Regions from separate parts of the Streptomyces sp. NPDC054932 genome, predicted to be linked through region 1. Evidence: riboswitches for the same ligand, from Rfam matches in the RefSeq annotation. Region 1 holds a riboswitch; each other region holds the start of a gene.
What was found. Region 1 has a riboswitch for cobalamin ahead of ACWGE1_RS04045 (ribonucleoside-diphosphate reductase subunit alpha). Riboswitches for the same ligand answer to the same signal wherever they lie in the genome.

Region 1 (7,739 bases):
TACCGGTGGGACGACACGGCCTAGTGCTGTGACCGGCAAGGTTCACCGCGTCGCGGCCCCCGGCACGGCCCCTCGCCGCGTTGTCGGACCTTGCTGGTACGTCCAGTACGAGCCGCGGCCCTCCGCCTTGCGACGCACCGCACCGGACGCCGCGACCCGGCAAACCTTTCCGGCCACAGCACTAGGCGGCCTGCGGGCCCCGGAAGGTGCGCCGGAAGGAGTTCGGCGTGGTGCCCAGGGTCCGCAGGAAGTGGTGGCGCAGGGCGGCCGCGTTGCCGAAGCCGGAGCGGCCGGCGATCGCGTCGACCGTGTCGTCGGTGGACTCCAGCAACTCCTGCGCCAGCAGGACCCGCTGGCGCAGCACCCACTTGTACGGGGTGGTGCCGGTCTCCTGGAGGAAGCGGCGGGCGAAGGTCCGCGGCGACATGTGCGCGCGCTCCGCGAGCTGCTCCACGGTGATCTCGTCCTCCAGGTGGCGGGCCATCCACTCGATCACCTCGCCCACCGTGTCGCAGGCGGTGCGGGGCAGCGGCCGCTGGATGTACTGGGCCTGCCCGCCGTCCCGGTGGGGCGGTACCACCATCCTGCGCGCGATGATGTTGGCCACCTCGGCGCCGTGCTCCTGGCGGACCACGTGCAGGCAGGCGTCGATGCCCGAAGCCGTGCCGGCGGCGGTGATCACCGAGCCCTCGTCCACGTAGAGGACGTCCGGGTCGACGAAGGCCCGCGGGAAGCGGCGGGCCAGGGCCGCGGAGTGCATCCAGTGAGTGGTGCACCGGCGGCCGTCGAGCAGCCCGGCGGCGCCGAGGACGTAGGCCCCGCTGCACACGCTCAGGACCCGCGCACCCCGGTCCACGGCCCGGCGCAGGGCCGCCAGCAGGGGCTCGGGGTAGACGCGTACGCCGGCGTCACCGGCGGCGGGCAGGCAGATGAGGTCGGCCTCCTCCAGCCGCTCCAGCCCGTGCGCGGGGGTGATCCCGAAGGCGCCCCCGCCCACGGTCAGCGGCCCTTCCTCCGCCGCGCACACGGCGAAGTCGTACACCGGTACGCCCATCTCACTGCGATCGATTCCGAACACCTCGCAGAAGATCCCCAGCTCGAAGGGGGCGACTCCGTCGACGAGGGCCACGGCCACGTTGGTCAGCATGAGAGCAGTGTGGCAGTAATTCGGTCTTCCATGACAGTCCTGCCACTGTCGATCATGGGCGATCAGGCGGACAGTAGAGGTATGACCACTTTCGTGAGTTACCTCGTCGTCATCGCCTTCGCCGCCCTGCTGATCGGGCCCGGCCTGTACGGGATCCTGCACGACCGGCGCATCGACCGGCAGCTGCGGGCCGTCGCGACCCGGCTGGTGTGGCTCCCCCGCCAGCGCGCGGGCGGCCTCCCGCCCACCCCGCGGCGGCGGGCCCTGCGGCCCTCCGTCCGGCGGCACTGGGGCCCCATCGCCCACTGAACACCGGGGAACGCGAGAAGCCGGGACACGGAAACTCCGCATCCCGGCTCCCCGGTCGGACCGCACGAGGTCTCAGAAGTCCTCGTCCAGGTCGACCGTGCCCTCGACCGCGACCTGGTAGGCCGACGGACGGCGCTCGAAGAAGTTCGTCAGCTCCTGGACGCCCTGCAGCTCCATGAAGGAGAACGGGTTCTGCGAGCCGTACACCGGCGGGAAGCCCAGACGGACCAGACGCTGGTCCGCGACGCACTCCAGGTACTCGCGCATCGACTCGGTGTTCATGCCCGGCAGGCCGTCGCCGCACAGGTCGCGGCCGAACTGCAGCTCCGCCTCCACGGCCTCCTTCAGCATGTCGGTGACCTGCTGCTGGAGGGCGTCGTCGAAGAGCTCCGGCTCCTCCTTGCGGACCGTGTCCACGACCTCGAACGCGAAGTTCATGTGCATGGTTTCGTCGCGGAACACCCAGTTGGTGCCGGTCGCCAGGCCGTGCAGCAGGCCGCGCGAGCGGAACCAGTAGACGTACGCGAAGGCGCCGTAGAAGAACAGGCCCTCGATGCACGCGGCGAAGCAGATCAGGTTCAGCAGGAAGCGGCGGCGGTCGGCGGCCGTCTCCAGGCGCTCGATCTTCTCGACCGAGTCCATCCACTTGAAGCAGAACTGCGCCTTCTCGCGGATGGAGGGGATCTCCTCGACCGCGTCGAAGGCGGCCGCACGGTCGTCCGGGTCGGGCAGGTAGGTGTCGAGCAGCGTCAGATAGAACTGGACGTGCACGGCCTCCTCGAACAGCTGGCGCGACAGGTACAGGCGCGCCTCCGGGGAGTTGATGTGCTTGTAGAGCGTCAGCACCAGGTTGTTCGAGACGATCGAGTCACCCGTCGCGAAGAACGCGACCAGGCGGCCGATCATGTGCTGCTCGGAGGGCGTCAGCTTCGCCAGGTCGGCGACGTCCGAGTGGAGGTCGACCTCCTCGACGGTCCAGGTGTTCTTGATCGCGTCCCGGTAGCGCTCGTAGAAGTCCGGGTAGCGCATCGGGCGGAGCGTGAGCTCGAAGCCCGGGTCCAGGAGGTTCTTGGTGTCGTTGGAGCTCATTACTGGCAGGCCTCGCAGGACTCGGGGTTCTCAAGGGAGCAGGCGAGCGCTTCCGCGGCCGCGGCGTCGGCGGCGGCGTCGGCCAGCGGGAGCGCTGCGGGAGCGGCCGCCTGCGCGGCGCGGGCGATCTTCGTCGCCGGGCGCGAACGCAGGTAGTACGTGGTCTTCAGGCCCTGCTTCCAGGCGTACGCGTACATCGAGCTGAGCTTGCCGATGGTGGGCGTCTCCAGGAACAGGTTCAGCGACTGCGACTGGTCCAGGAACGGCGTACGGGCCGCCGCCATGTCGATCAGACCGCGCTGCGGGATCTCCCACGCCGTGCGGTACAGCTCGCGGACCTCGGCCGGGATCCAGCCGAAGCCCTGGACCGAGCCGGAGGAGTCGCGCAGCGCCTCACGGGTCTGGGCGTCCCACACGCCGAGCTGCTTCAGCTCCTCCACCAGGTAGCCGTTCACCTGGAGGAACTCACCGCTGAGGGTCTCGCGCTTGAAGAGGTTGGAGACCTGCGGCTCGATGCACTCGTACACGCCGGCGATCGAGGCGATCGTGGCCGTCGGGGCGATGGCCAGGAGCAGGGAGTTGCGCATGCCGGTCTCGGCGACACGGGCGCGCAGCGCCTCCCAGCGCTCCGGCCAGTTCAGCTCCACGTCGTAGTGGTCCGGGTGCAGGACACCGCGGGCGGTGCGGGTCTGCTCCCAGGCCGGCAGCGGGCCGCTGCGCTCGGCGAGGTCGCACGAGGCCTCGTAGGCGGCCAGCATGATGCGCTCGGAGAGCTTGGTGGACAGGGCCTTCGCCTCGGGGGAGTCGAAGGGCAGCTTCAGCTTGAAGAAGACGTCCTGGAGGCCCATCGCGCCCAGGCCCACCGGGCGCCAGCGGGCGTTGGAACGGCCGGCCTGCTCGGTCGGGTAGAAGTTGATGTCCACCACGCGGTCGAGGAAGGTCACGGCGGTGCGGACGGTCTCGTCCATCCGCTCCCAGTCGATGTCGCCGTCCACGACGAAGGCGCCCAGGTTGACCGAACCGAGGTTGCAGACGGCGGTCTCGCCGTCGTTGGTGACCTCGATGATCTCGGTGCACAGGTTCGAGGAGTGCACGACGGTGCCCGGCTCGGCCGTCTGGTTCGCCGTGCGGTTGGAGGCGTCCTTGAAGGTCATCCAGCCCTGGCCGGTCTGCGCGAGGGTGCGCATCATCCGGCCGTACAGGTCGCGGGCGGGCATGGTCTTGCGGGCCAGGCCCTCCGCCTCGGCCTTGCGGTAGGCGGCGTCGAACTCGTCGCCCCACAGGTCGACCAGCTCGGGCACGTCGGCCGGGGAGAACAGCGACCAGTCGGCGTCGGCGTTCACGCGGCGCATGAACTCGTCCGGCACCCAGTGGGCGAGGTTCAGGTTGTGCGTACGGCGCTGGTCCTCACCGGTGTTGTCGCGGAGCTCCAGGAACTCCTCGATGTCCGCGTGCCAGGTCTCCAGGTAGACGGCGGCGGCACCCTTGCGGCGGCCGCCCTGGTTCACGGCGGCGACGGACGCGTCGAGGGTCTTCAGGAACGGCACGATGCCGTTGGAGTGGCCGTTGGTGCCGCGGATCAGCGAACCGCGGGCGCGGATGCGGGAGTACGAGAGGCCGATGCCGCCGGCGTGCTTGGAGAGCCGGGCGACCTGGTGGTAGCGGTCGTAGATCGAGTCGAGCTCGTCCAGCGGGGAGTCCAGCAGGTAGCAGGAGGACATCTGCGGGTGCCGGGTGCCGGAGTTGAAGAGCGTGGGGGAGGACGGCAGGTAGTCCAGACGGCTCATCAGCCGGTACAGCGAGGCCACTTCCTCCACGGCCTGGACGCTGTCGTCCGCGGCCAGGCCGCAGGCCACGCGCAGCATGAAGTACTGCGGGGTCTCGATGACCTGACGGGTGATCGGGTGGCGCAGCAGGTAGCGGCTGTGCAGGGTGCGCAGGCCGAAGAAGCCGAAGCGGTCGTCGGCGCCCTCGGCGAGCGTGAGCTCGACGAGCGAGTCCAGGCGGGCCGCGTGGGTGCGGACGAACTCGGCCGTGCGGTCGGCGATGAGGCCCTCGCGGTGACCGACCTCGACGGAGGCCGAGAAGGAGGTGGAGCCCTGGCTCGCGGCCTCGTCGCGCACGGCCAGCGTCAGCAGGCGGGCGGCGAGCCGGGAGTAGGCCGGGTCCTCGGAGATCAGACCGGCGGCGGCCTCCGTGGCCAGCCCGCGCAGTTCGGCGTCGTCGGCGGCGGAGCTGCGGCCGCGCAGCGCGGAGGCCGCGACCCGGCCGGGGTCGGTGTCGGGGAGGTCCGCCGTAAGTTCGGTGAGGGTACGCAGCAGCGTGGCCCCCGGGCCCTCGGTGTTGTCGCCAGAAGTGGACTCGGCGCGCGGTGCGGAAGGCGCGATGGTCACGGCGGGAGCTCTCCCTCGCTCGGCCCGGTCATCGGCGGGGCGGGGCGCGAGCGGGCGCATGCGGGCGCGACGAGAACGCGTACCCCCGCATGGCGTCCACCGGCCCAACCGCGAGGCCCGGACGAATCGGCACCCGGTTCGGTCGAGCCGGGCACGCTGTAGGCAGGTCATCGGACTTGGCGTCCGGTAGCCGGACACTTCATACCGTTGCGGGACAGTTCCGGATTCGCACCGGATTCCCCTGCAGCGACAGCAGGCATGAGCATACATGTGGGGGCGGCCCGTTGCGGCAACCCCCACATGTAGTGTCGGCGTGGCTACAGCTTGAGTCGATACGTGAGGAGTGTCAGGCCGTCGATCGGCGCCCAGTCCCGCTCCGGCGTGCGCACGAAGCCCAGTCGTACGTAGATCCGGTGGGCCCCGGCCATGCTGCGCTGGGTGGAGAGCGCGAGGCCCGTCACACCCTCGATCGCCCGCGCCCGCTCGATGCACGCCCGCACCAGGGCCTCGCCGGCGCCCTGGCCGCGCGCCCCGTGGGCCACCGCGAGCATCCGGAACTCCGCCTCGTCGGGGGCGGCGATGTCGGCGAGCGGGCTGCCGGGGGCGGCGAAGGTCACCCCGCCCAGCACCCGCCCCTCCCGCTCGGCGACGAGCACCTCGGCCCGGGCCGCCCGGCCGGCCACGTCGCGCAGCACGTGCAGGTATTCGTCATCCTCGTTGAAGTCCAGATGCCCGTCGGCGAGGTAGGCCTGCGCCGTGATCTCACCCAGCTCCGCGTACTCGGCGGGCCGCACCGCCCTGATCGTCATGTCCATGCGGTCGAGTGTGCAGGACGGGTGACGGCGGGCGCTGTCCTCGAAGTCGGCACCGACGCGAAGGCCCCGCCGGAAGCATCCGGCGGGGCCTTCGGCGTGCGGGGCGGCTCAGCAGCAGCGGAAGCCCTCGCGGGGGTCCGCCTCGCGGGCGTCCGTACGGGCGCGTTCGAAGGCGCGGCGGGTGAGGACCTCCGCGTCCGGGTCGTGGGAGCGGGCGTGGGCGACGTACCGGTCGTACGCGGCCTCCCCCGAGAACTCCCGTACGTAGAACCGGGCCCTGGCCAGCACGCTCCGTACGGTGCTCACGCCACCGGCTCCTTGACGTGTCCGCCGCCCGCGTCCGGGCCCGCCGCGGCGAGCTCCGCCCGCTCCTCGGCGGTCGCGATCAGTCCGGCGGGGGCGACGATCTTCGACTCGGTCCACGGGACCTCGGAGAGGGTCGCCGACTCCGGGTTGCGGACGGCCTTCAGGCAGGTCCGGGCCGCGTCCGCGAGGACCACCAGGATCAGGACCGCGAAGAAGGCGCACAGCACGCCGTCGACCGTGGCGTTGGTGACCACGGTGTGCATGTCGTCCATGTTCTTCGCCGGAGGCAGGACCTTGTCGGCGTCGATTCCGGCCTGGTACTTGTCGCGCTGGGCGAAGAAGCCGACCTTCACGTCCTTGGAGAAGATCTTCTGGTAGCTCGCGGTGAGGGTCACCGTGGCGTCCCAGACCAGCGGCACGCCCGTCACCCAGGCCCACTTGAGCCGGCCGGACTTGACCAGCAGCGTGGTGCAGACGGCGAGCGCGACCGCGGCGAGCAGCTGGTTGGCGATGCCGAAGAGCGGGAAGAGCTGGTTGATGCCGCCCAGCGGGTCCTTGATGCCGACCCACAGGAAGTAGCCCCAGCCGCCGACGACGATCGCGCTCGCGAACCACACGCCGGGCTTCCAGCTGACGTCCTTGAAGGACTTGTGGACGTTGCCGAGGGTGTCCTGGAGCATGAACCGGCCGACGCGGGTGCCCGCGTCGAGCGTCGTCAGGATGAAGAGCGCCTCGAACATGATCGCGAAGTGGTACCAGAACGCCTTCATGCCCGCGCCGCCGATCACGGCGGAGAAGATCTCCGACATTCCGAGTGCGAAGGTCGGCGCGCCGCCCGTGCGGGAGAGGAGGCTGGCTTCCTCGACGTCCTTGGCGGCCTGGGTGAGCGCCTCGGGGGAGATGGCGAAGCCGAAGTTCGTCACCGCCTGGGAGGCGGACTCGACGGTGGTGCCGATGACCCCGCCGGGGGAGTTGACGGCGAAGAAGAGGCCGGGCTCGATGATGCAGGCCGCGATGATCGCCATGACGGCGACGAAGGACTCGGTCAGCATCGCGCCGTAGCCGATCATGCGGACCTGGGTCTCCTTCTGGATCATCTTCGGGGTGGTTCCCGAGGAGACCAGGGCGTGGAAGCCGGAGAGCGCGCCGCAGGCGATGGTGATGAAGACGAAGGGGAACATCGACCCGGCGAAGACCGGTCCGTCGCCGCTCGCCGCGAAGTCGGTGATCGAGGGCATCTTCAGGGTGGGCATCGCGATGACCACGCCGAGCGCGAGGAGCGCGATGGTGCCGACCTTCATGAAGGTGGAGAGGTAGTCGCGGGGCGCGAGCAGCATCCACACCGGCAGCACCGATGCCAGGAAGCCGTACACCACCATCCAGATGACCAGCGTCTCCTTCTCCAGGGTGAAGGTGCCGGCGAAGGAGGACTCGGCGACCCAGCCGCCGGCGACGATCGCGAGCAGCAGCAGGGCGACGCCGATGACGGAGACCTCGGTGACCCGGCCCGGCCGCAGGACGCGCAGGTAGAAGCCCATGAAGACGGCGATCGGGATGGTCATGCCGATGGAGAAGACGCCCCAGGGGGAGTGCGCCAGGGCGTTGACGATGACCAGTGCCAGCACCGCCAGCAGGATGATCATGATGGCGAACACGGCGATGAGGGCGGCGGCCCCGCCG
Region 2 (7,739 bases), on a different contig from region 1:
GCATCCCGTACGAGGTCGTCCCCGGCGTCCCGGCGTTCGCCGCGGCCGCCGCCGCCCTCAAGCGGGAGCTGACCGTCCCCACCGTCGGGCAGACGGTGATCCTGACCCGGATCGCCCAGCAGGCCACCCCGATGCCGCCCGGCGAGGACCTGGCCACCCTCGGCCGCAGCGGCGCGCTGCTGGTGCTGCACCTGGCCACCCGCTACGTGGACCGGGTCGTCGACGAGCTGCTGCCGCACTACGGGGCCGAGTGCCCGGTGGCGGTGGTGGCGATGGCCAGCCGCCCCGACGAGCTGATCCTGCGCGGCACCCTGGCCGACATCGCCGCACAGGTGAAGGAGGCGGGCCTGGTGCGCACCGCCGTCATCGTGGTGGGCCGCACCCTCGGCGCGGAGCAGTTCCGCGACAGCCACCTGTACTCGCCCGAGCGCGACCGGCATGTCTGCTGACGGGCCCGCGGCGCACGTCCTGATCCTGGGCGGCACGACGGAGGCCCGGCGCCTCGCGGAGGCACTGGCCCAGGACCCCTCGTACCGGGTGACCACCTCGCTGGCGGGGCGGGTCGGCTCGCCCGTGCTCCCGCCGGGCGAGACCCGGATCGGCGGCTTCGGCGGGCCCGAGGGGCTGGCCGCCTGGATCGGCTCCCACGGGGTCACCCGTCTGGTCGACGCCACCCATCCGTTCGCGGAGCGGATGAGCTTCAACGCGGCCGCGGCGGCGGCGCTCTCGGGCGTCCCGCTGCTGGCGCTGCGCCGCCCCGGCTGGACACCCGGCCCGGGGGACGCGTGGACCTTCACCGACTCCCTCGCCGGGGCGGCCGGTCTGCTGCCGGGGCTGGGCGGCCGGGTGTTCCTGACCACCGGCCGGATGGGCCTGCACACCTTCGCCGAACTCACCGACACCTGGTTCCTGGTGCGTTCGGTGGACCCGCCGGCGCCGCCGGTGCCCCCGCGCCTCGAAGTCCTGCTGGCCCGGGGCCCGTTCACCCTGGACGACGAGCGGGATCTGCTCGCACGGCACCGGATCGACGTCCTGGTGACGAAGGACAGCGGCGGCTCGGCCACCGCCCCCAAGCTGACGGCTGCCCGCGAGGCGGGCATCCCGGTGGTGGTCGTGCGCCGGCCCCCGGTTCCGGCGGGAGTCGAGGAGACCGGCTCGGTCGAGGCAGTCCGCGACTGGCTGCGCGTAAGCTGTCAGGAAAAGTGATTGCCCCGGGGGCCGGGCTCACGTTGGGTGGGCGGCATGACCGAACTGCACACCGACCGCCTCGTCCTGCGCCCGTGGCGGGACTCCGACCTCGAACCCTGGGCGGCGATGAACGCCGATCCCGAGGTGCGCCGACACCTGGGCGACCTGCTCACCCGTGAGCAGAGCGAGGCCTCCATCGTGCGGTTCCGGGCCGCCTTCGACCGGCGGGGCTACGGCTGGTGGGCCGTCGAGGTCCGCGCCACGGGTGAGTTCATCGGCTTCGCGGGCATGGACCACGTGGACGACGGCATGCCGTTCACCGGCGTGGAGATCGGCTGGAGGCTCGCCCGGGCGGCCTGGGGACAGGGCTACGCCACCGAGGCGGCGCGTGCGGTGCTGGCCCACGGCTTCGACGCGCTCGGGCTGCCCGAGATCCTCGCGGTGACGACGGCCGGCAACCTCCGCTCCCAGGCGGTGATGCAGCGGATCGGGATGACCCGGGACCCGGCCGACGACTTCGACGACCCCGACGCGCCCGAAGGCCCGCTGCGGCCGAACGTGCTGTTCCGCCTGGCCCGCGGCGCGGCCGCGGGAGCCGGCACGCCCGCGGCCGACTGAACAGCCGCAGGACATCCGGCTCCGGAACGCGGGGAAGGCCCGGTGCGGTCGTCGCACCGGGCCTTCCCCATGTTCCGTTCTGCCTCACCCGGTCATCACGGGTACCGGCGCGGCGTCCAGGTGATCCTCGACCCGTCGGCCCGCTCGGTGACCTGCGTCTGCGAGGAGCCGATCAGCAGGAGCGTGCGCATGTCCACCTCGGACGGCTCCAGTTCGGCGAGCGTGACGATCCGTACCGACTGCCCGGGGCCGCCCACGTCGCGCGCCACGACCACCGGGGTCCCGGGCGAGCGCAGCTCCAGCAGCAGCTCGCGGGCCTGGGCCACCTGCCAGGTCCGGCTGCGCGAGCCGGGGTTGTAGAGGGCCAGCACCAGATCGGCCGCGGCGGCAGCCCGCAGCCGCTCCGCGATGACCTCCCAGGGCTTGAGCCGGTCCGAGAGGGAGATGGTGGCGTAGTCGTGGCCCAGCGGGGCGCCGGCCGCGGCGGCCGCCGCGTTGGCCGCGGTCACCCCCGGCATGACCCGTACCGGCACGTCCTTGTACTCCGTCTGCCCGGCCACCTCGAGGACCGCCGTGGCCATGGCGAAGACGCCGGGGTCGCCGCCGGAGACCACGGCCACGCGCTTGCCGCGCCGGGCGAGGTCGAGGGCGAACTCGGCGCGCTCCGACTCCACCTTGTTGTCGGAGCCGTGCCGGATCTGCCCGGGCCGTACGGGCACCCGGTCCAGGTAGGTCGTGTAGCCGACCAGCACCTCGGCGTCGGCCAGCGCGCGCCGGGTCTGCGGGGTGAGCCACAGCGGGCCGGCCGGGCCGGTGCCCACGACGACGACCTCGCCGGGGCCGGACGGCACGCTGCCCGGGTTGCCGATGCGGCTGGGGACCACGGCGACGGCGAAGTACGGCACGCTGTCGGCGTCGGTGTCGGCGAGGAGGCCGGTGCGCTCGCCCTCCATGGTGGCGCGCTCGACGTAGCGGGCCTCGGCGAGCCGGCCGCTGTTCTCCATCGCGCCGCGGACGGCGGGGAAGGTCCGGCCGAGCTTCATCACGACCGCCGAGTCGGTGGCGGCGAGGCGGGCGGTGAGCTCCTCCTCGGACAGGGTGCCGGGGAGGATGGTCAGGACCTCCTCGCCCTCCACGAGCGGGGTGCCGAGCCGGGCGGCGGCGGCGCTCACGGAGGTGACGCCGGGGATGACCTCGGTCTCGTACCGGTCCGCGAGCCGCTTGTGCATGTGCATGTACGAGCTGTAGAAGAGCGGGTCGCCCTCCGCAAGCACGGCGACGGTCCGGCCGGCGTCCAGGTGGGCGGCGAGGCGGGCCGCGGCGGCCTCGTAGAACTCCTCCATCGCGCCCTGGTAGCCGCCGGGGTGGTCGGTGGTCTCGGTGGTGACCGGGTAGACCAGCGGTTCCTCGACGTGGTCCGCGCGCAGGTGCTTCGCGGCGATCGAGCGGGCGATGGAACGGCCGTGGCGGGCGCTGTGGTAGGCCACGACGTCGGCCTCGGCGATCACCTCGACGGCGCGCAGGGTCATCAGCGACGGGTCGCCGGGGCCGAGCCCGACCCCGTACAGCCGCCCCTTGGGCTCGGCGACGCTCATTCGGCCACGCTCGCAATGGCGTTGACGGCGGCGGCGGCCATCGCGCTGCCGCCGCGCCGGCCGCGCACGATCAGGTGGTCGAGCCCGGAGGGGTGGGCGGCGAGGGCGTCCTTGGACTCGGCGGCGCCGATGAAACCGACGGGAACCCCGATGACGGCGGCCGGGCGCGGGGCGCCCTCCTCGATCATCTCCAGCAGCCGGAACAGCGCGGTCGGCGCGTTGCCGACGGCGATCACCGAACCCTCCAGCAGGCCGCGGTCGCGCCACACCTCCAGGGCGGCGGCGCTGCGCGTGGTGCCCATCCTCGCGGCGAGCTCCGGTACGGCCGGGTCGGAGAGCGTGCAGATCACGTCGTTGTCGGCGGGCAGCCGCTTGCGGGTGACACCGCTGGCGACCATCTGCACGTCGCACAGGATCGGCGCGCCCGCCTCCAGTGCGGCGCGGGCGCGCAGCACGACCTCGGGGGTGAAGCCGAGGTCCTGCGGGAGGTCGGTCATCCCGCAGGCGTGGATCATGCGCACCGCGACCTGGGCGACCGTGTCGGGCAGCCCGGAGAGGTCCGCCTCGGCGCGGATCGTGGCAAAGGACTGGCGGTAGATGGCCGCGCCGTCCTTCTCGTACTCAAACACGGTGTACTCGCTCATTTCTTCACTACGTCGGGGTCGGTGCGGGCGTCCGCGAGTGCCGCGGCAAGTTCGGAGGGCGGTACGTCGTCGCGTACGGGGCGGCCGGGGGTGGCGATCCGGTATCCGGTCCCGGTGGCGACCAGATCCACCCAGGCGGTGCCGCGCGGATGGCCGCAGCGGCGCTCGCAGCCGGACCAGTGCACGGGCAGCGGTCCGCGCGCCCGCTCGGCGACGGCCCGCGCGTCTGCGCGTACGTCCGCGAGGGATTTCGCGCAACCCGGCTGCCCGGTACAGGCGGTGACGGACTCCCAGGGGCTGCCGGGGGCGAGGACCAGCCCGGCGGCCTCGATGCGGGCGGCGCCGTTGATGGGCCTGCGGGCGCTCGCCGAGGGCAGGATGACGCTGCGCCAGGGGGTGACGCGCAGCTGGCCGCTCCCCCGGTCCGCGACCTGCAGCAGGACCCGCCACTGGGCGGAGGTGAGCCGGCCGAGCGGGGGCAGGACGCACAGGGTCTCACGGTCGTGCACGCCCGCGCCCCACGGCCGGGGCGGCGGAGCGTACGGCCATTCCACCGCGCCAGTGGTCTTCGCGTCGATCCCCCCGGCTGCCAGGCGCAGGGCGAACCCGGCCGCGTGCAGCGGGTGTTCGGCGGGCAGTTCGGACACCCGCCAGGCGCGGGTGCCCGCCGCCGCGGCGGCGTCGAGGAAATAGCGGGCGGCCAGCAGCGCCGCCTGCGGGGCGTCCTGTCCGGCCAGCTCGACGGCGTCGGCGGCCCGGCCGAGGCGGACCAGTGCCCGGCCGCCGGGGCGGCCGAGGACGGTCACGTCGGGGCCGAGTGACGCCACGTCACCGCGCCCGTCGTCGAAGGCGAAGAGGAACCGCCCGGACAGCGCGGCGGCCCAGGGGCTCGCGCACAGCAGCCGGTCGAAGTCCACGGCCCAGGCCAGTGCGTCGGGCCGGTCCGCGGCCGCCGTCCTGTCCACCGCCGTTCCGTCCGGCCCGTCCGGTCCGTCCAGTCCGGACATCGGTGTCGCCACGATGTTCCGTACCCGCTCATGGCTCGGCGCGGGCAGCAGCCCCGCTCCGTCCAGCAGCCGGGCGAGCCCGGCGACGCAGCCGTCGGCCAGGCCGCGCAGCTGCACGTTGCCGCGCGAGGTCAGCTCCAGGTGCCCGTCGCCGAACCGGTCGGCGGCGAGCGCCAGTACCGAGGCCTGCCGGACGGTCAGCAGCCCGGCCGGTACCCGGACCCTCGCCAGGAACCCGTCGTCCGCCGCGTGCAGTCGCAGCGCGCCGGGACAGGCGTCACCACGATCCCGTATGACGGGTTCGTCCCGCGATGCGGCGGAGGGGGGCTGGGGCATGGCCGCGAGCATACCCACGATTGCGGCCCCCCGACCTGTGTCCGTCACCACCCCGACCTGCGATTCCCCGCCGCCCCTCCAGCCCCGCAGCCCGCCCTTCCGGCCCCGCCGGCGTTTGAGGCGCGGGGTCCGGGGCAGAGCCCCGGCAACGGCGCCGCACCCGGAAGCGCACACCCGCCACCCCGGCGGGAGCGTCCGGCGCACCGCCACCACCCCACCCACCCCGGCCGGAGCGACCCGCCCCTAAGATGACCTTCCGGCGGACCACACGGTCCGCCGTCGCCGAGGACGGCGACATGGGAGGAAGCCCGGTGCGATTCCGGCGCGGTCCCGCCACTGTGAACCCCGCGGAGCGATCCCGCGCCCGGGGTGAGTCAGGAACTCCCGCTGTCCTCACACTGCCCGGGGCGCGGAAACCCCGAGGAAGGCCTGCCGCCGCATGATTCTGCTGCTGTCGACGTCCGACACCGATCTGCTCAGCGCCCGCGCAGCGAACACGGCGGACGGCCCCGTCCCGTACCGGTTCGCGAACCCCTCCCGTCTTCCCCTCGACGACCTCCCCGGCCTCCTCGACGGGGTCGACCTGGTCGTCGTACGTCTCCTCGGCGGCCTCCGCGCCTGGCAGGACGGCCTCGATCTGCTCCTGGCCCCGGGCCAGACCCGCCCGGTCGTGGTCCTGACCGGCGAGCAGGCACCGGACGCCCAGCTCATGGAGGCATCCACGGTCCCGATCGGCATCGCCGCCGAGGCCCACGGCTACCTCGCGCACGGCGGCCCGGCCAACCTGGAACAGCTGGCCCGCTTCCTCTCCGACACGGTCCTGCTGACCGGTCACGGCTTCGAGCCGCCCGCCGCCGCCCCCACCTGGGGCCCGCTGGAGCGCACGCCCGGGACCACCACCGGCCCGCGGATCGCCGTGCTCTACTATCGCGCCCACCAGATGAGCGGCAACACCTCCTTCGTGCACGCCCTGTGCGACGCGATCGAGGGCCATGACGCCCAGGCGCTGCCCCTGTACGTGTCCTCCCTGCGCACCCCCGAGCCGGAGCTGATCGCCGCGCTGGAGTCGGCCGACGCGGTCGTCACCACCGTCCTCGCGGCCGGCGGCACCAAGCCCGCCACCGCCTCGGCGGGCGGCGACGACGAGTCCTGGGACGCGGGCGCCCTCGCCGGGCTCGGCGTGCCGATCCTGCAGGCCCTGTGCCTGACCGGCTCGCGCTCCGCCTGGGAGGAGAACGACGAGGGCCTCTCCCCGCTGGACGCCGCCACGCAGGTCGCGGTGCCCGAGTTCGACGGCCGCCTGATCACCGTCCCGTTCTCCTTCAAGGAGCTCGACGAGGACGGCCTGCCCGCCTACGTGGCCGACCCCGAGCGGGCCGCCCGGGTCGCGGGGATCGCCGTACGCCACGCCCGGCTGCGGCACATCGACCGCCGCGACAAGAAGGTCGCGCTGGTCCTCTCGGCGTACCCGACCAAGCACTCCCGCATCGGCAACGCGGTCGGCCTCGACACCCCGGCCAGCGCCGTGGAGCTGCTGCGCACCCTCATCGCCGGCGGCTACGACTTCGGTCCCACCGAGAACATCCCCGGTCTGGTCTCCGGCGACGGCGACGAGCTGATCCGCGCCCTGATCGAGGCCGGCGGCCACGACCAGGACTGGCTGACCGAGGAGCAGCTGGCCCGCAACCCGGTCCGCATCCCTGCCGCCGACTACCGGCGCTGGTTCGCCGAGCTCCCGGCCGAGCTGCGCGACAGCGTCACCGAGCACTGGGGCGAGGCCCCGGGCAACATGTTCGTGGACCGCTCCGCGAACCCGGAGGGCGACATCGTGCTCGCGGCGCTGCGCCGCGGGAACCTCCTGATCCTCATCCAGCCGCCGCGCGGCTTCGGCGAGAACCCGATCGCGATCTACCACGACCCGGACCTGCCGCCCTCGCACCACTACCTGGCCGCGTACCGCTGGATCCAGGCGCGCGCCGAGGACGGCGGCTTCGGCGCCGACGCGATGATCCACCTGGGCAAGCACGGCAACCTGGAATGGCTGCCGGGCAAGAACGCCGGCCTGTCCGCGGCCTGCGCCCCGGACGCGGCCCTCGGCGACCTGCCGCTCATCTACCCCTTCCTGGTCAACGACCCGGGCGAGGGCACCCAGGCCAAGCGCCGCGTGCACGCCACCCTGGTCGACCACCTGGTGCCGCCGATGGCGCGCGCGGAGTCGTACGGCGACATCGCGCGGCTGGAGCAGCACCTGGACGAGTACGCCCAGATCTCCGCGATGGACCCGGCGAAGCTGCCCGCCATCCGCGCCCAGATCTGGACGCTGATCCAGGCCGCGAAGCTCCACCACGACC
Region 3 (7,739 bases), on a different contig from region 1:
CCCTGTACCTGGGCCGCGCCCACGCCGAGCAGCCGACCGGCATGCCGAAGGCGGTGACGGCGGCGGCCTCGAAGCCCGCGGCGTCGAACCGGGCCAGTGCGGACTGCCGTGCCGAAGCGACGGCCAGCGGCTGGGAGCTGACGCCGGGGAAGTGACCTCGATCCGTGTCGGTGGCGGTCTCCAGCCCGAACAGCCGGGCGTGGTCCAGGAGGTCGTGTTCCGACCGCACTTCGAAGGCCACCGTCTCGATGTCCAGCCGGGGTTCGGGGGAGAAGGCGGCCACCGTGCGGACCGCCAGCCCCGGACCGGGTCGCCCGTCGGGGAGCAGGCTCGCTCCCGTGGCGGGCAGGGCCCTGGTGACGGCGGCGATCCCGGTGGTGAGCGTGCCGCCGGCCGGCGCTTCGGGCTCGCCCAGCACGAGGTGGACGTCCACGCCCGCCGCCCCGACGACCTCCAGCAGGGTGACCGTCCCCGAGGGGCCGTGCGCCACCCGGACCCGGTCGAGCAGCGAGGTGTTGCGGTGCAGCGTGCGCACGCGGCGCCCGGCCCACGCGCCGGTGTGCGCCTCCCCTTCCCACTCGCCGAACGGCTGGATCCACCGCAGCCGCAGCGCGAGCGCGGAGGCGAGGACCATCAGGGTGCTCTCGTCCAGGACCACCGGCATGCGCTCGATCAGCCCGTCCGTCCGGTCCGAAGCCCACGCGTCGAGCGCCTTGGCATCGGCGTCCCGGTCCCCGGTCAGCGTCCCCCGGGCGCCGTCCGGGAGCTTCACCGACCAGTCTTCCTCCAGGGGGAGCCCGGCATCGGTCCACAGCCCGGTCGCCGTCCGAAGGCCCTGTACGCCGCCCAAAGCGGCCAGCAGCTCCCGGGCAGCCTCCCCCGCGGCCTCGGCGGGTATGCCCAGGGCCTCCTCCAGCTCGGCGCGGGCCGAGCCGGCCGAGCCGTCCGCGAGCAGGGCGAGCAGCGGCCAGAGCCCGGCCGCGGTGAACACAGTGCCCGGGCTCCCGGCCGGGGCCTGCGCGGCCGCGGCCCAGCGCGTCGTCAGCAGATTGACCGCCCGTACCGTCGAGTTCCTCATGCGGGGGAGCGTAGGTGGAGGGACGCCGCCGGGCCGGATGGTTTTCCGCGGCCCGGCGGCGCCGGTCAGGGGCGGCCCGGGTCAGCGGCCGCGCAGGCCCCGGTCGACGGCCGTCATCAGCTCGCCGTCGGCGGTGTCCGCGTCGAGCGACCAGAACATCGCTCCGCCGAGGCCGTGTTCGCGGATGTACCCGGTCTTGGCACGCAGGACCTGGGGGTCGTCGTACGTCCACAGGGTGGTGCCGTCGAACAGCCAGGCGTGACCGCCGCGCCGGTCCCGGTGGATCGTGTAGGCACCGGAGTCGGCGAGCTTCTTCAGCGCCTTGTAGTCCTCGTACCCGGCGGACCAGGTGGCCGGTGCCGGGCCCGTGGCGGGCTGGCCCATGCCGTCCCCGCCACCGCTGACGCCGGTCCAGCCCTGCCCGTAGAACGGCATGCCCATCACCAGCTTGTTCACGGGCGCGCCGCGCCGGCGCCAGGCGTCCACCGTGCCGTCGACACTGAAGTCGCCGCGGGCGCGGAGGGCGGACTGCTGGGCGGTCCTCGGTTCGCCGGAGACGTGGAAGTCGTAGCCCTGGAGGGTGACGAAGTCGAGGTCGCGCATGATCCGGCGGACGTCGAACCCCGCGTCGATCTTGGCGGGGGCGGTCGGGACGAAGGCCGTCAGCTCGTACTTGGTCTTCCTCTTCTGGCTCCGCGCGTACGCGTCGAGCTGCGTGCGGAACTCCCGGACGAGCGCCGTGAAGTTCTGCTTGTCCTCGGGCCGGTACTTCGTGTCGGTGTCGCCCGCGGAACCGGGCCACTCCCAGTCGAGGTCGATCCCGTCGAAGACGCCGGCGGCCGCTCCGGCTCCGCCGCGGGCGCCGTCCTGCGGGAGGTTGCCCTTGATGTAGAGGTCGATGCAGGACTCGACGAAGGCCTTGCGGGAGGCCGGCGTGAGCGCGGCGTCAGAGAAGTGGGTGGACCAGCTCCAGCCGCCGAGCGAGATCAGCACCTTCAGCCCGGGGTGCCTGGCCTTGAGCTCGCGCAGCTGGTTGAAGTTGCCGGCGAGCGGCTGTTCACCGGTGTCGGCCACCCCGTCGACGGAGTTCGCGGCGTCGAGCGGGCGCACGTAGTCGGCCCAGGCGTCGGCCTCACCCGGCATGTTCCCGGTGAAGCACTTGCCCTGCGGACTGACGTTGCCGAAGGCGTAGTTGATGTGGGTGAGCTTTCCGGCGGAGCCGTTCGCCTCCAGGTCCTGGACCTGGAAGTCCCGTCCGTAGACACCCCATTGGGTGAAGTAGCCGACCTTCTTGTACGGGCGGTCGTGGCCGCCGTCGGCCTGCGCGGCGGCGGCGGGCGCGAAGGCGGTCAGCAGGGAGAGGGAGCAGGCGGCGACGGCCATCCTGCCGAGCATGCTGCGGCGCATGGGCTTCCTTTGCGGATGCGGGGAGCGGGGCGTGTGCGCGTGCGCTGTGCATGCCGGAAACTATTGGTCTGGACCAGAGCGGTCAAGGGGGTGGCCGAAACTCGCCGCCCGCTACTGGGGCTGCAGGCTCCACTGGCCGACGTCGTCGGCCAGTCCGCCGTCGAGGGCGAACTGGACCGCGGCCGGGTCGGCGTCCTGCGGGAGCCGGAAGGTGATGAGACCCTCCGCCGTGTCTCCTGGGTCGAGCGTGACGGTGTCCGGGAAGGCCGGTCCGGCAGTGGTGGGGACGCCGAGCCCGGTGAACCGGCGCCCGGTGGTGTCCAGCAGGTGCGCGGCCGGCGCGGGGGAGTCCTGGTAGACGGCCGTCCCGGTGTTCTCCAGGCGGAAGCGCGTCGCGACGAGCCGGTCGGGGCCGGTGGAGCCAACGGGTGCGGCGGGGGTCGCAGGGGCCGCGGGGGTCGCGGGGTCCACCACCTGCGTCAACGTGACGTCGAGCCGCTCACCGGGCAGGCTCCCGGCAAGGGAGATCGTCTCGCCCGAGCCGCCCGGGGACGCTCCCGACAGGGCGGGAGCGAGGAGTGCGAGCGCCACGAGAACGGCCCGGAGTCCCGTGCGGCCGGGTCGTCGGCTTCGGGCCATGACGGAACCTCCCGTTCCACGGCTCCCCTTCCTCACGATCCTCCGCATCCCCGGGCCCCGCCACCCTTCACTGCCAGTGGCTCCTGGAGCGCGGAGCGGTCACCACCTCGTTGGGTCAGGCATCCCGGACCCGGCGGTACTGCCGGCGCAGGTCGTCGACCCAGCCGTGGCCCACGTCCAGCCGGACGCGGACCGAGGAGGCGGAGGCGTCCTCGTCCGCCACGGTGACAACCGGAACGGGAACCGAGAACCGGCGGTCGACCTCGATGCGGATCCCGTTGCCGCGCAGCCGGCGGATGCCTCTGTCGGCGGCCGGTTCATCGAGACCTGCGGCCCAGTCGTCCAGGTCCTCGGGCGAAAGGCGCAGCTTGAGGCGTCCGTTGGCGAAGCCGCTGGTGACGACGATCTCGGCGTCGAGATGGTCGTTGTACGGGGTCGCCCCGGGCCGATGACGGCCGAGCACCGGCAACCGGACACTGCTGTCCTCGGCGACCAGCCGGATCAGGTCCACCCCGGCGTCCTCCACCATGCCCCCCGAAGGCCGCTCCGATCACCACCATCATGCGGGAACGGCCGGATGCGCCCCAAAACAAATGGATCTCCGGGTCCGGCCGTGCCATCGTTGGTCCCACCGAAGGGGCGTAGCTCAGCCGGCCAGAGCACCGGTCTCCAAAACCGATGGTCGCAGGTTCGAATCCTGCCGCCCCTGCCATACGGTCCCGTGCCGGGAAGGAATGAGCCCCGTCGATGATTCGGCGGGGCTCCGCCGTGTTCAAGACCGCCGGCCGGCCCGCTCCCGGGCCGTACCCGTACTGACGCGCCGCTTAAGGGTCATCAGGAGAGAGTGGGGGCTGTCACGTCTTGAGGGGGAAGCGCCGATGTCGATCCGAGTCCGAGGTGGCGACGTCAACGGCGGCGCGAACAGCGTCACTTCGACCGCCGTGCACGCCGGCCGTGGCGCAGGGACGGCAGACGGGCTGCGCCTCCACGAGCAGCCTTCGCCACAGCGCCGTTCCGTGACCCTCTTACGTCTCACCTGCCTCTACGGCGGGGTGTTCATGGTGGCCGGGGCGGTGCTGCTCGCCGTTCTCTCCCTGCTCGCGATGCAAGCCGTGAGCAGGGGCAGCGCGCCGGTCCTTGAGCTGGGATCCGAAACGTCGGTCGTACTGATGACCGGCGACTGTGCGGCGCCAACGCCCGCCGTCGGGTCGGGACCGACGGACAGCGGGCCGCACCCCTGTGCGGCCGGCCAGGGACAACAGGCCTGGGAATCTCCGCTGTTGTTCACACTGCTCGCCCTGGTCGCCCTCGCCGCCCTGTCGATCGCCGCAGGGTACGTGATGGCCAGGTACGCGCTGTCGCCACTGCGGAGCATCACCGACAACGCACGGAGTGCGTGCCGACAGGACGCCCGGTTCGTCCCCCGGACCTGAGAAGCCCACCAACCGACCACCCCGCGGTGGATGCTGCGCAAGGAGCCGGTGTCGGCGTTGCCGCCGCCGGGGTGGCCGCCCCGCGTGACCCCGCAGGGTCGGTTGGCTGGTGCTTTCTGGCAGACTGTCCGTGTTGCCCCAGGCGGTGCAGGACAGGAAACCGGTGTGATTCCGGTGCGGTCCCGCCACTGTGACCGGTCGTCCCCGCGCGGGAGACCGGGAGTCAGACACTGACGCGCCGCCTCTCTCACAGTTCACGTCGACCAGGGGACGCGGATCCCCCGGAGAGGCCTCGTCATGCCGTCGCGTTCCCGCGCAGTTCTGCGCGCACTCGTCCCCTTCGCCCTCCTGATACCCCTGACTGCCTGCGCCGGTTCTCCCGGGGCGGGCGAGGACAAGGCCGCGGAGGAGCCCGCGGCGCCCGGGTTTCCGTACACCCTCACCAACTGCGGTGTGAGCAGCACCTACCAGTCCCCGCCCCGGCGCGCGGTCACCATGAACCAGCACGCCACCGAGCTGCTCCTCGCCCTCGGGCTGGGCGACCGGATCGCCGGGTCCGCGTACCTCGACGACGCCGTGCTGCCCGCGTACCGGCCCGGCTACGACAAGATCAAGGTGCTGGCCGAGGAGTACCCCTCCAAGGAGGTCCTGCTCGGCGCCGACCCCGACTTCGTGTACGGCGGGTACGCCAGCGCCTTCGACAAGGCGCAGGGGCGCGACCGCGAGGGACTCGCCAAGTCCGGTATCGACTCCCGGCTCAACGTGGAGTACTGCACCGAGGGCAAGGTCGGCCTCGACCAGCTCAAGACCGAGATCACCGAGGTCGCACGGACCTTCGGCGTACCGGAGCGCGGCACCCGGCTCATCGAGGACGAGCAGCGCCGCATCGACGCCGTGACCGCCCGCGTCAAGGACGGGCCCCGCCCGTCCGTCTTCGTCTACGACTCCGGCGACGCCTCCGCCTCCACTTCCGGGGGCAACGGCATCGGCAACGAGATCATCTCGCTCGCAGGCGGCACGAACGTCTTCGCCGACCTCAAGGACTCCTTCGGCGACGTGTCGTGGGAGCAGGTCATCGAGCGCCGGCCCGATGTCGTCCTCATCTACGACTACGGCGGCACCCCCGTCGAGGCCAAGAAGCAGCGCCTGCTGAACGACCCGGCCCTCGCCGAGGTACCCGCCGTCAAGAACCGGCGCTTCGTCGTGCTGCCGCTCTCCTCGGCCGTCCTCGGCGTGCGCGTCGCCGACGCCGTCGAGTCCCTGAGCGGTCAGCTCCACCCCGCCGCCCCGTGAGGCTGCGCACCGCCACCGTCCTCCTCGCGCTGGTCGCCGCGCTCGCCGCCGCGGCGGTCGCGGGGCTGGCACTGGGGGCCGTACGGATCGCCCCCGAGCGCGTACTCGACATAGTCGTCAGCGGCCTGTCCGGGGAGCGGCGCACCGGAGCCTTCGCTTCCATCGTCTGGGACGTCCGGCTCCCGCGCGTCCTCCTCGGGGCCGTCGTCGGCGCCGGGCTCGCGGTCGCGGGCACCGTGCTGCAGGCCCTCGTACGCAACGAGCTCGCGGACCCCTTCCTGCTCGGCGCCTCCTCCGGGGCCTCCGCCGGAGCCGTCCTCGTGATCGTCTTCGGTACGGGAGCCTTCGCGTTCGGCATGGGCCTGCCGCTGGCCGCCTTCGCCGGTTCCATGGCCGCCCTCGTCGCCGTCTACGCGATGGCCCGGCGCGGCGGAACGATGACCACCGGCCGGCTCACCCTCGCCGGCGTCGCCGTCCAGTACATCCTGTCCGCCCTCACCAGTCTCGTCCTCGTGCTCTCCGCGCACCCGGACCAGATCCGCTCGGTCCTCTTCTGGACCCTCGGCGGCCTCGGCGGGGCCCGCTGGGACGAACTGGTCCTGCCCTCCCTCGCGCTGGTGATCGGCACCGGCCTGCTCATCGCCCTCGCCCGGCCGCTCGACCTGCTCCTCGCCGGGGAGGAGGGCGCGCGCACCCTCGGACTGGACACCGGGCGCTTCCGGGCCGCCGCCTTCGTCCTCACCTCGCTCGTCATCGGCGTGCTCGTCGCCTACAGCGGGGCGATCGGCTTCGTCGGCCTGATGGTCCCGCACGCCGCCCGGATGGTCGTCGGCGCCGGACACCGGGCGCTGCTCCCCGTGGCCGCTCTGGGCGGCGCGGTGTTCCTGATCCTGGCCGACCTGGTCGCCCGCACCGCCGCCGCACCCGCGGAGATACCGGTGGGCGTGGTCACGGCGCTGGTCGGCGGACCGTTCTTCCTGTGGATGCTGCGCCGCTCCACCCGGACCGAAGGGGTCACCGGATGACCGGGAACCCGGCGCGGCCGCCCGTGGAACTCACCGTCCAGGGCGTCCGTTACGAGACCGACGGGCACACACTGCTGCACGGAATCGACCTCGCCGCCCGCCCCGGCGAGACGGTGGGCGTGGTCGGTCCCAACGGCAGCGGCAAGACCACACTGCTGCGCTGCGTCTACGGCGCCCTGCGCCCCACCGCCGGCCGGGTCCTGCTGGACGGCGCGGACGCGAGCACGCTCACCGTCAAGGACCGGGCGCGCCGCGTGGCGGTCGTACCGCAGGACGCGAGCGGCACCCTCGGGCTGAGCGTCCGCGAGGTCGTCGCCATGGGACGCAGCCCGCACAAACGGTTCTGGGAACAGGACGGTCCGCACGACGCGCGGCGCGTCGCCGAAGCCCTGGAGACCGTGGGCGCCGGCCCCTTCGCCGGCCGCCGCTTCGACGAGCTCTCCGGCGGCGAACGGCAACGCGCCCTGGTGGCCCGAGCCCTCGTCCAGGAACCCGGCCTGCTCGCCCTGGACGAGCCGACCAACCACCTGGACATCCGCTACCAGCTGGAGATCCTGGCCCTGGTCCGCGGGCTGCCCGCCACCGGCCTGCTCGTCCTGCACGACCTCAACCTCGCCGCCGCCTACTGCGACCGCCTGTACGTCCTGTCGGGCGGCCGGGTCGCCGCCTCGGGCCCGCCGCAGGAGGTGCTCACCGAGGAACTGCTGGCCGAGGTGTACGGGGTACGGACCCGAGTCCGGGTCCACCCGGACACGGGCACGCCGAACATCGTCTACCTTCCCTTGGATGGGGACAGACGTACGACGGCCCGATGACGACCGGTGGCGGGCGCGGGACTGGGGGCCGCACGCGGAGCCGGGCCTG

Region 2: another riboswitch for cobalamin. It lies ahead of cobN (cobaltochelatase subunit CobN); the one in region 1 lies ahead of ACWGE1_RS04045 (ribonucleoside-diphosphate reductase subunit alpha).
Region 3: another riboswitch for cobalamin. It lies ahead of ACWGE1_RS17950 (ABC transporter substrate-binding protein); the one in region 1 lies ahead of ACWGE1_RS04045 (ribonucleoside-diphosphate reductase subunit alpha).

What each region holds. Positions count from the first base shown of each region.
Region 1 covers NZ_JBSGXU010000008.1:71,023-78,761, reverse strand. The annotation lists gene ACWGE1_RS04065 (PQQ-binding-like beta-propeller repeat protein) at 1-24, shown strand, start outside; gene ACWGE1_RS04060 (helix-turn-helix domain-containing protein) at 182-1,147, opposite strand; gene ACWGE1_RS04055 (hypothetical protein) at 1,229-1,456, shown strand; gene ACWGE1_RS04050 (ribonucleotide-diphosphate reductase subunit beta) at 1,529-2,545, opposite strand; gene ACWGE1_RS04045 (ribonucleoside-diphosphate reductase subunit alpha) at 2,545-4,938, opposite strand; cobalamin riboswitch at 5,083-5,204, opposite strand; gene ACWGE1_RS04040 (GNAT family N-acetyltransferase) at 5,256-5,753, opposite strand; gene ACWGE1_RS04035 (CstA-like transporter-associated (seleno)protein) at 5,862-6,059, opposite strand; gene ACWGE1_RS04030 (carbon starvation CstA family protein) at 6,056-7,739, opposite strand, start outside.
Region 2 covers NZ_JBSGXU010000033.1:49,074-56,812, forward strand. The annotation lists gene cobM (precorrin-4 C(11)-methyltransferase) at 1-449, shown strand, start outside; gene ACWGE1_RS12405 (cobalt-precorrin-6A reductase) at 439-1,206, shown strand; gene ACWGE1_RS12410 (GNAT family N-acetyltransferase) at 1,243-1,806, shown strand; gene ACWGE1_RS12415 (precorrin-2 C(20)-methyltransferase) at 1,902-3,401, opposite strand; gene ACWGE1_RS12420 (precorrin-8X methylmutase) at 3,398-4,045, opposite strand; gene ACWGE1_RS12425 (cobalamin biosynthesis protein CobG) at 4,042-5,388, opposite strand; cobalamin riboswitch at 5,654-5,785, shown strand; gene cobN (cobaltochelatase subunit CobN) at 5,828-7,739, shown strand, end outside.
Region 3 covers NZ_JBSGXU010000058.1:13,636-21,374, reverse strand. The annotation lists gene ACWGE1_RS17980 (serpin family protein) at 1-1,078, opposite strand, end outside; gene ACWGE1_RS17975 (glycoside hydrolase family 18 protein) at 1,160-2,485, opposite strand; gene ACWGE1_RS17970 (DUF4352 domain-containing protein) at 2,597-3,124, opposite strand; gene ACWGE1_RS17965 (DUF5959 family protein) at 3,240-3,653, opposite strand; tRNA gene ACWGE1_RS17960 (tRNA-Trp) at 3,760-3,836, shown strand; gene ACWGE1_RS17955 (hypothetical protein) at 4,141-4,557, shown strand; cobalamin riboswitch at 4,669-4,810, shown strand; gene ACWGE1_RS17950 (ABC transporter substrate-binding protein) at 4,855-5,850, shown strand; gene ACWGE1_RS17945 (FecCD family ABC transporter permease) at 5,847-6,875, shown strand; gene ACWGE1_RS17940 (ABC transporter ATP-binding protein) at 6,872-7,690, shown strand; gene ACWGE1_RS17935 (PE-PGRS family protein) at 7,662-7,739, shown strand, end outside.